One region of the Amycolatopsis sp. lyj-84 genome, then DNA from elsewhere that is predicted to be linked to it. Evidence: riboswitches for the same ligand, from Rfam matches in the RefSeq annotation. Region 1 holds a riboswitch; each other region holds the start of a gene.

The links. A riboswitch is a leader RNA that binds a small molecule or an ion and turns the genes downstream of it on or off. The one in region 1 is predicted to bind S-adenosylmethionine.
Region 2: another riboswitch for S-adenosylmethionine. It lies ahead of ACLJRM_RS32595 (aminotransferase class V-fold PLP-dependent enzyme); the one in region 1 lies ahead of ACLJRM_RS27360 (methionine ABC transporter ATP-binding protein).
Region 3: another riboswitch for S-adenosylmethionine. It lies ahead of thrC (threonine synthase); the one in region 1 lies ahead of ACLJRM_RS27360 (methionine ABC transporter ATP-binding protein).

Annotation. Positions count from the first base shown of each region.
Region 1 is NZ_JAJPWO010000009.1:287,709-290,975, forward strand. It holds gene ACLJRM_RS27355 (4-(cytidine 5'-diphospho)-2-C-methyl-D-erythritol kinase) at 1-739, opposite strand, end outside; gene ACLJRM_RS27360 (methionine ABC transporter ATP-binding protein) at 861-1,871, opposite strand; SAM riboswitch class I at 2,081-2,171, opposite strand; gene rsmA (16S rRNA (adenine(1518)-N(6)/adenine(1519)-N(6))-dimethyltransferase RsmA) at 2,477-3,267, opposite strand, start outside.
Region 2 is NZ_JAJPWO010000013.1:48,982-52,248, reverse strand. It holds gene ACLJRM_RS32600 (hypothetical protein) at 1-265, opposite strand, end outside; gene ACLJRM_RS32595 (aminotransferase class V-fold PLP-dependent enzyme) at 285-1,661, opposite strand; SAM riboswitch class IV at 1,694-1,808, opposite strand; gene ACLJRM_RS32590 (M23 family metallopeptidase) at 1,972-2,649, opposite strand; gene ACLJRM_RS32585 (potassium/proton antiporter) at 2,792-3,267, opposite strand, start outside.
Region 3 is NZ_JAJPWO010000021.1:35,288-38,554, reverse strand. It holds gene ACLJRM_RS40670 (ComEC/Rec2 family competence protein) at 1-609, shown strand, start outside; gene thrC (threonine synthase) at 627-1,892, opposite strand; SAM riboswitch class I at 1,905-2,037, opposite strand; gene holA (DNA polymerase III subunit delta) at 2,173-3,159, shown strand.

The DNA of each region.
Region 1 (3,267 bases):
ACGTCCGGCGAAGCCCGGGACGCAACGAGACCGCGGCCGCCTGCAGGTCATTACCGAGAAGCAACGCCAGCTGCCGCGGGTCACCGGACGCCAGTGCCTCGACCACCGGAGTGTGCGAACCGATCCGCGGCGGGCTGCCCTCTTCACGCAACCTGTCGAGCTCGCCGAACACCCGCGGGGTCGAAAGACCGCGCTGATCGAACGCCAGGACCCAGTGGAACGTGTGCCTCGACAACACCGGCACCAGCTGCTCACCCCGGCCGGTGCCCAACGCTGTCCCGCCGTAGAGCGCGAAGGGAACATCGCTGCCGAGCTTGGCGGCGATACCAGCGAGTTCGTCTCGGGAGATCTCGAGCTTCCACAGCGACGCGAGCCCGACCAGGGTCGCGGCCGCGTCGGCACTGCCCCCGGCCATCCCGCCCGCTACCGGGATGCCCTTGCGAAGTACCACCCGGACCTTGGACTCGCCATCGGCCTTGCCGACGTGGGCCGCCAGGGCCTGCGCCGCCTTCCAGGCGAGGTTGTTGGCCCCTGTCGGTACGGAACCTTCACCTTCGCCATAGACCTCGATGCCGGGCTCCTCGGTGACCGCGACAGTCACCTCGTCGGTCAGGGAAAGCGCCTGGAAAACGGTCACCAGCTCGTGGTAGCCGTCCGGGCGTACGTCACCGACCGACAGGTGCAGGTTGACCTTGGCGGGAACCCTGACGGTAACTGGGGGCGGTACGACGGCGAGCACGAGACAAGCCTACGTGCCCGCTCCACTTGTACTGCCACCAGGAGAAAGAGAACAGGACGACGCGGACGCAAACGGGCCGCCCTGGACAGAGTTCGTCCTGAGCGGCCCGTTCGTCGGGGAATCAAGCAGCGACGCCCTGCGGCCCGCGGACCGGGTGGGTCACGTGGCCACCACGTTCGGCGATCCAGGCGAGTGCGGCATCCGCGCGCTCGCCACGCACACCGAGGCGGAACCGGCCGACGGGCGTGTCGCCGATCCGGGTGAGGCCGCCTCCGATGGTGGCGAGTTCGACGTCGAAGCGACCGGCCGCCTCAGGCAGCAGCGCACCGACCGACGCGAAGCCGACGAGCACGACGTCCACCGCGCGGTCGTACTTCGAAGCCTGCGCACGGCCGGTTTCGATCGAAGGCAGGAGCGCCTGCGCGGTCCGGCTGTTCGGGTCGGAGACCAGGTCGAGCACGGTTCCGCGTTCGATGATCGCCCCGGCTTCCAGGACCGCGACGTCGTCGCAGACACGGCGCACCACGCCGGCGTCAGGAGTGGTGAGCAGCACGGTGACCCCGAGCTCGGCACGCGCACGGTCGAGCACGGTCAGGACCGCGCCGGATTCCTCGGGCTGCACACCCGCGGTCGGGTCGTCGGCCAGGAGCACGGAAGGTCCGGCGGCCAATGCCTTGGCGATGGCCACCCGGCGCAGCTGCCCCTCGGTCAGCTCGCCCGGACGCTGCCCCGCTCGCGGGGTGAGTCCGACCAGATCGAGCAGATTGCCGACCCGGTTACGGCGCTGCGGCCCGTCGAGGCCGAGTTGTTCGAGCGGCGACGCGATGTTGCCGGCGATGGTGCGCTCGGCGAGCAACTCCGCCTTGGTGTTCACCACACCGACCTGACGGCGGATTTCCCGCAGACGGCGCCCGTCGAGGGTCCCGGTGTTGAGGCCGTCGAGGCGGACGACACCTCGGTCGGGGCGCTCCTGAAGCCCGATGCAACGAGCGAGGGTGGACTTGCCGGAGCCGGCCGGACCGACGACTCCGAACAGCGAGCCGGCTTGGATGTCCACGCTGACATCGCGCAGGGCGACGACGGGATTTCCGTTGAGAGGAAAGGACTTGGACAAGTTTTCGACAGTGATCACGAAGGGCTCCATGCGAATGGGGCGCTGCTTCTTTCGAGCGCGCCAACCGTCACCGATTGCCCGTCCGAACGGACAGGCTTCAGAGGTAAGGGAAAGACTCAGGCAGTAACGGTTGAGCGTCGACACGCACTTACCGTGCGGCGACCTTCGTCGACTACGCGTCGCCTGGTCAGCAGGAGCGGGTGGGTGACCCTGTTCATTAGGCACAGCCTCCATCGGTCCTGGCGGTAGCACCTGCCCTGTGGAGGGTGGTTGCTGCGACTTCGGCGAGCCAGGTCTCTCAGTCGCTCGGGATGGCTCACTGAGTAAAACCGATCCCACTGGATGAAAGCAAGCACGTAGGCGCAGATCACACGTCTGGTCGCGTCCATCATACAGGATCGCCTGTCCATATAATGGGAAGGCGGCGAGTGTTATCGTGCCGGACCAGAGCCCCTGCCTGCTAAGACAGGTTTGGATCATGCAGATCCAGAAGAGGATTTACGCAGTCGTGCTGACCTTGACCAACTCGCTTCCGCGCGGTGCCGGTCACAGCTGCAACAGGGGAAACACCGCTCCCCTGACCGGGCCCGTGTCAGCCTGCGAGACGGTCTTGCCTGCCGTGGTCAGTCGGTCGCCGCTGCGATCCGAGCGAACTGATGAACGTCCAACTGCTCGCCGCGGGTCTTGGGGTCGATACCCGCTTTCTCGAGCAACTCCCCCGCGCGTTCGGCAGAGCCGGCCCAGGACGCCAACGCCGCACGCAAGGTTTTCCGCCGCTGCGAGAAGGCCGCATCGACCACCGCGAACAATCGCTCCCGGCTCACGGACGACACGACGTCGTCGCCTCGCTCGAAAGCGACCAGTGCGGAATCCACGTTCGGAACGGGCCAGAACACCGAGCGGGGAACCGCGCCGACCTTGCGCGTCTTCCCGTACCACGCGAGCTTGACGCTGGGGACGCCGTAAGTCCTGCTCCCCGGGCCGGCCGCCATGCGGTCCGCGACCTCGGTCTGGACCATCACGAGACCGCTGGTCAGCGACGGCAACTCGGCGAGCAGGTGGAGCACGACGGGAACGGCGACGTTGTACGGCAGATTCGCGACGAGTGCCGTCGGCCGTTCAGGCAGGTCGTCCGCCTTGATCCGCAGAGCGTCCGCCCCGACGACCGTCAGCCTTTCGGCTCCGCCGCGTTCGGCCACGGTGTTCGGCAGCCGCCCGGCCAGCACGGGGTCGATCTCGACCGCGACGACCTCGGCGCCGGTCGCGAGCAGTCCCAGCGTCAGTGAGCCGAGGCCCGGTCCGACTTCCAGTACGACGTCACCTTCACCGACCCCGGAAAGGTCGACGATACGGCGCACCGTGTTGGGGTCGTGCACGAAGTTCTGGCCGAGCTTCTTGGTCGGCCGGACGTCCA
Region 2 (3,267 bases), on a different contig from region 1:
ACCGGAAGGCATAGAAGAGCACGGTGCCGAGGTAGACCGCGAACACGGCGAACAGCCAGTCGTCCATCCGGCTCCTGCCGACGACCGAAACGGCGGACACGGCTTCACGGCTCATCTCCACGCTGTGGACGGAACCGAACAGGCCACCGTTCCCGTAGGCCGTGTAGTCGACCGGACTCGTGCCGACGGACAAGGCCACCACCGTCAGCTGGGCGAAACCCAGCAACGCCAGCGGAAACCAGTAACGCGGTCGCTCGCTCCCCATGCGAGGGGAGAGTAGTGGGTCAGGCGCAGAACGGGGGAAGCTCCCGCGGGTCGTTCTCCGGCACCCAGCGGCCTTCCGGCTTCTCGTACTGCCAGCGGGCGCCGCGGGCGACGATCTGGCGCAGCGCCAGGACGAGCCGGTCCACGTGCTCGGCGGTGCTGCCGAGGCCGAGGCTGACCCGGACGGCCTGCTGGCCGGTCGAACCGGCGGCGGAGATGAGTCGTTTGGTCGCGATGTGCGCGCAGAACGCACCGTCCCGCACGCCGATGCCGTACTCCGCGGACAAAACCGCGGCGAGCCAGCCCGGGTCGAAGCCGTCGACGACGAAGCTCAGCGTGCCGACGCGGTCGACGGGCGCGTCGAACAGCCGCAGCTCGGCGAAACCGGGGACACCGGCGAGACCACGGCGCAGCCGTGCCAGCAACTCGTCCTCGTGGGCGACGATCGCGTCCCAGTTCCCGGCCAGCGTCTCGCAGGCGACACCGAGCGCGTAGACGCCGACGGTGTTGGGGGAACCGGCTTCGTGCCGCTCGGCTCCGGCGTTCCAGACCACGCCGAAGTCTTCGGAGTCGCGGGTGACGAGTTTCGTCGCGCCGCCACCGGCGAGGTACGGCTGGGCGGCGCGCAGCCAGTCGGCGCGGCCAATCAGCGCACCGGCACCGAAGGGCGCGTACAGCTTGTGCCCCGAGATCGCGATGTAGTCGACGTCCAGTTTGCGCAGGGAGATCTTGCGGTGCGGCGCGAGTTGCGCGGCGTCGAGCGCGATCCGGGCGCCGTGCCGCCGCGCGACGGCGGAGATCTCCTTGACCGGCAACAGTTCCCCGGTCACGTTGGACGCGCCGGTGATGACGACCAGCCGCGGGCCCTGAGGGCAGTCCGCGAGCGCTTCGTCCACAGCGGACACCGCGGCGAGGCGGGTGCGCGGGGTCTGGATCCGGCGGACGTTCGGGCCCTTCCACGGCAGCAGCGCGGCGTGGTGCTCGGTGTCGAACACGACGACCGACGTGTGCTTCGGCAGGCTGCGCGCGAGAAGGTTGAAGGAATCGGTGGTGTTGCGGGTGAACACGACGGTGTCGGTCGACCGCGCGTCGACGAAGTCCCGCAGGATTCCGCGCGTCCGCTCGTAAAGCTTGGTGGAGACCTGCGAAGCGAACCCGGCGCCGCGGTGGACGCTGGCGTACCAGGGAAGGAACTCGTCGACGGCGTCGCGCACCTTGTCCAGGCAGGGAGCGCTCGCCGCGTGGTCGAGGTTGGCGTACCCGATGTCGCCGCCGGTGACCAGCGGGACCCGCAGATCGGCACACGCCACGGCCGGGATTTCGCGGGTGGCAACGGTTTCCGCGACAGTGGCGGAGGGGGTGGCGGGGGTGCTGGTGCGTTCGAGAGCGAGAGTCATCGTCATCCTCCGGGCCTGGGGACCCGACGAGGATCCCGCGCTTGCCCGCCGCACCACGCGACGAGCCAGGTCCTCACCCGGGGCACCCCACCGCGGAAGGAGGGTTGCCGGTCAGCTAGCCGGGGCTTGACGCTGACACTCGTGACCTACGAACGAAGTTAGCGGATGCACCCGCGATCGAGCCACCCCTCGTCCGGATGTTGAGACGCCGGTCACGCCTTCCGCGACCGAGGAGAACCCCCGCGTTTCGTCCTCCGGTTGCGGTACTTGCACGCGCAACTACCGCATCCAGAGGACTGATCGCGGGAGGTCAGACGCGGAATCGGCCGGGCAGGGGGATGGTCGCGCGGGACGAGACCTCGGTGGCCGTACCCGAGTACTGATCGGTGCCCGCGGCGAACTGCCAGCCGCCGAAGGTCTTGCCGTCGACCGCTTCGCCGTAGGCCTCGGCGACCTTGGTCGAGACCTCGTCGTAGGACATGCCGTTCCAGTTGCCCGCTCCGACGCCGAAGTCGCGCGAGTCACCGCCCTTGGCGACGGCGGGCAGGGTCCACAGGGTGAAGTGCACGTGGGCGCCGGTGCTGCTGCCGCCGCAGGGCAGCGCGTTGCCGGTCCGGCCGAGGGCGTCGCCCGGGACGACCCGCTGGCCGTCGGTGACCGAAATGCCCTCCATGTGGTAGTACCCGGTCCGCCAGCCGCCGTCGTGGTCGACGGTCACCCAGTCGCCGCCGTCGCAGTGCTGGATCCGGACCGTCCCCGCGAGCGGGGCGCGAACGGTCTTGTCCCCCGGACTGAAGTCGATGGCGTTCTTCACGCCGGAGGTCCCGTTGTCCGAGTGAATCCCCGCCGAATAGACCGCCTGACCGGTGTCGAACGGCAAGCCGAACGCCGGGAACGCGCCCGCGGCCGCGGCCGGCGTCGAGAGAACCACCCCGACGAGGACGGCGGCGGCCCCCAGACCGGCGAACCGCACAGGAAGTTTCGTCACCTTGCGTACTCCTTACCCCGTGACACTCACCCATTCGATGGAGTGGATTGCGGGGAAAGTAATCCAAAAGGAGTACAAAAGGGAACAACTCGTAGTGAATTTTCTGAGATCAACCGACGAAAGGCTGGTGCGATCTCGTGACCTATTGGCCGGATTCGCCCTTCCACCTGGCGAGGCGTCCGGCACGGTCGACGGCCCGGAGGCGTCGTTCGGCCGCGTCACGGGCGTCGGACGTGGTCACGACGAGTAACTGATCGCGTTCCTGGAGCCGGGTGTCCTTGTTGGGCGTGAAGCCGATGCCGTCGCGCACGAGCAGGCTGATCGTCGCCCCGATCGGCAACCGCAGCTCCGCCAGGTAGACGCCGTGCATCTTCGACCCGGGATTGATCCGGACCTGCAACAGGTCGGCGCCCATCTCGTCGAGCGGCGCGGAGTCGACGTCGATCTCGTGCGCTTGGGCGTGCTGGGTCAGCCCGAGCACTCTCGCGAGCGGGCTCAGCGTCGCACCCTGGAGCAGGGTCAGCACGATGACCAGCACGAACACGGCGTCGACCAGCTCCTGCGCACCGGGCACCCCGGACGACAGCGGGATCAGCGCGAGCACGATCGGGACGGCCC
Region 3 (3,267 bases), on a different contig from region 1:
GGTCTCGAATCCGTCTTCGAGGGCCGGTCGGTCGGGGCGGTCGCCGTCGGTCCGGGCAGGGCTCCCGCCTGGGCGTGGCGGCAGGTCGCCGACGAGACCGCACGCCGCGGGATTCCCTTGCTGGAACTGGGGATCGGGCAACGGCTGGACTGGCCCGGACTGTCGCTGGACGTACTCGGGCCGCGATACGTCACCCGGCGCTCGGTCCTCGAACAGGACGGCACGGTGATCAACAACGGTTCGGTCGTCCTGCGTGCCGGGACTCCGGCGGGCCGGTTGCTGCTGACCGGCGACGTCGAACTCGCCGCCCAGGCCGACCTGATGGCCGAGGGGGCCGATCTGCGTGCCGAGGTCTTGAAGGTCCCGCATCACGGAAGTCGTTACACGGCACCGGATTTTCTCAACGCCGTCGCGCCGAGGGTCGCACTGGTGAGTGTCGGCGCCGGAAACACCTACGGTCATCCGAACAAGTCCACTTTGGACAATCTGGGGGCGGTCGGTGCCGCGATCGCCAGGACGGACACGGACGGCGACACAGCGGTCGTCTCCGACGCGGGAGGCCTCGCCCTGACGCGCCGGGGTGAGCCCCGCGGCCCGCCTCGTTCGTGAGGCGGGCCGCCGGGAACTCAGATGCCGAGAGCCTCGCGGACCGCGTCGGCCGAGGCGCTGACGGTGGCCTTCGGGCCGACCTTGTCCTCGACCGCGTCGAGGGTCTTGAGGCCGTCACCGGTGATCAGGAGCACGATCTCCTCGTCGGGGTTGAGCTTGCCGGTCTCGATGAGCTTCTTGGCCGTCGCCACGGTGACGCCGCCCGCGGTCTCGGTGAAGACGCCTTCGGTGCGGGCGAGCAGACGGATGCCCTCGACGACCTCTTCGTCGGTGACGTCTTCGATCGCACCGCCGGTGCGGTTGACCACGTCGAGGACGTAGGGGCCGTCGGCCGGGTTGCCGATCGCCAGCGAACGGGCGATCGTGTCCGGCTTGACCGGCTGGACGACGTCGTGGCCGGCGCGGAACGCCGCCGAGACGGGCGAGCAGCCGGTGGCCTGCGCGCCGAACACCTTGTACGGCGTCTCGTCGACGAGGCCGAGCTGCCCGAACTCGCGGAAACCCTTGTCCACCTTGGTGAGCTGGGAACCGGAGGCGATCGGCACCACGATCTGCGAGGGAAGCCGCCAGCCGAGCTGCTCGGCGACCTCGAAGGCCAGCGTCTTGGAGCCTTCGGAGTAGTAGGGCCGGACGTTCACGTTGACGAACGCCCAGCTCTCCTGCTCGGCGGCGAGCTGGGTGGCGAGCCGGTTCACGTCGTCGTAGTTGCCGTCGACCGCGATCAGGTCGCCGTCGTACACGGCGGTGGTGAGGATCTTGGCGCGCTCGAGGGTCTTCGGGATCAGCACGACCGACCGCCAGCCGGCGCGGGCCGCCGCGGCGGCGACCGCGTTGGCCAGGTTGCCGGTCGACGGACAGGCGAGCACGTCGAACCCGAACTCGCGCGCGGCGGCCAGCGCGACGGCGACCACGCGGTCCTTGAACGAGTGGGTCGGGTTGCCGGTGTCGTCCTTGACCCAGACCTTCTTGACGCCCAACGCCTTCGCGAGCCTGTCGGCCTGGATGAGCCTGGTGGCGCCGGGTTCGGTGTTGGGGATTTCCTCGACGTTCGAGGGAACAGGAAGGAGTTTCTTGTAGCGCCAGATGTTCTTCGGCCCGGCTTCGATGTCCTCGCGGCGCACGCGGCCGAAGTCGTAGGCGACTTCGAGCGGCGAGAAGTCCTCGGCGGAAACGAATTCGGGGGCGAGCGGCTGCCGGTGTCCCTCTTCCTTCGACACCAGTTCGACGGCCGGTCCGAGATCCGGGGTCTTGGTGGTGGAGGTCGTGCCGAGGGTTGCGGTCATCGCGAGGTTCCTTCCTCATCTGCCCCGCCATGGCGGGCCGGAATTGGCACCGTGTTCGTCAGCTATCCCGCGATCGCGGAATGACAGGCTGACGCCGGTTGCCGGGGCTTCATCGGGCCGTTCCCTCTGCCCCTCTGGATGAGCGGTATTCGATTGTCGGCACGCGTTCGATCGCGTCGCCTCGCCAACACCGTACGACATGAGGCTCGGGTGGGGCCACCGTGCCCGGAACACGTCACCGGACAAAGCACCCGAGAGGACGAGTGGGAGGATCGTCACCGTGACGACGCAAGCTTCCGCCCCATCGCCGCTGGTCCTGGTTCTCGGTGAGGAAGAGCTGCTGATCGAACGCGCGGTCCGCAGCGCTTCGGACGCGGCCAAAGCGGCCGATCCGACAGCGGATCTGTCCCGGATCCGGGTGTCCGACCTCACAGTCCCCGCGCTCGCGGAGATGGTCAGCCCCTCGTTGTTCGCCGAGGGCAGGGTGATCGTCCTCGAATCCGCGCACGATATCTCGCAGGAGCTCGCCGACGGGGTGATGGCCTACGTCAAGGCGCCCGCCGAGGGCATCGTGCTCGTCGTCGTGCACAGCGGAGGCGGCCGGAGCAAGGCCGCGAAGGCGCTTCCCGCAGCCTTGAAGAAGGCCGGGGCGGAGGTCGTCGAGTGCCCGAAACTAACCAAGGCGGCTGAGCGGGAATCCTTTGTCCGCAACGAAGTTCGCCGGGTCGGCGGGAAGATCGACGGTGCGGCCGTGCTCGCGCTGATCGATGCCGTCGGCTCGGATCTGCGCGAGTTGTCGTCGGCCGCGACCCAGCTCGTCGCGGACGCCGGGGGAGCGGTCGACGAGCAGGCGGTCCGCCGCTACCACCGGGGCCGCGCGGACGTGAACGGGTTCGCCGTCGCCGAGAAGGCCGTCGCCGGCGACATGGCGGCGGCGCTGGAGTCACTGCGCTGGGCGATGCAGTTGGGCGTTCCGTACGTGCTGGTCGCGGACGCCCTCGCCGACGCCGTCCGGACGATCGCGCGAGTGTCGGGCGCGGGTCGCGGGAACCCGAACCAGATGGCGGGCGAGCTGGGGATGCCGCCGTGGAAGGTACGCAAGGCACAGGGGCAGGCCCGCGGCTGGGGGCAGGACGGTCTCGCCACCGCCATGCGGATCGTCGCCCGGCTCAACGCCGAGGTCAAGGGTGCCGCGGCCGACCCGGAGTACGCGTTGGAACGCGCCGTCCTGGAGGTCGTCGCCGCACACGGCACCCCCAGCCGCTAACACACCCGCCGGACCAACCCCGAAGGTCAACGCGCCCGACAACCCGACCGGCGGACTGTCTCGCCGAAAGCGCGTCAGCGCGACGGCGAGACTTCACCAGTCGCGCGC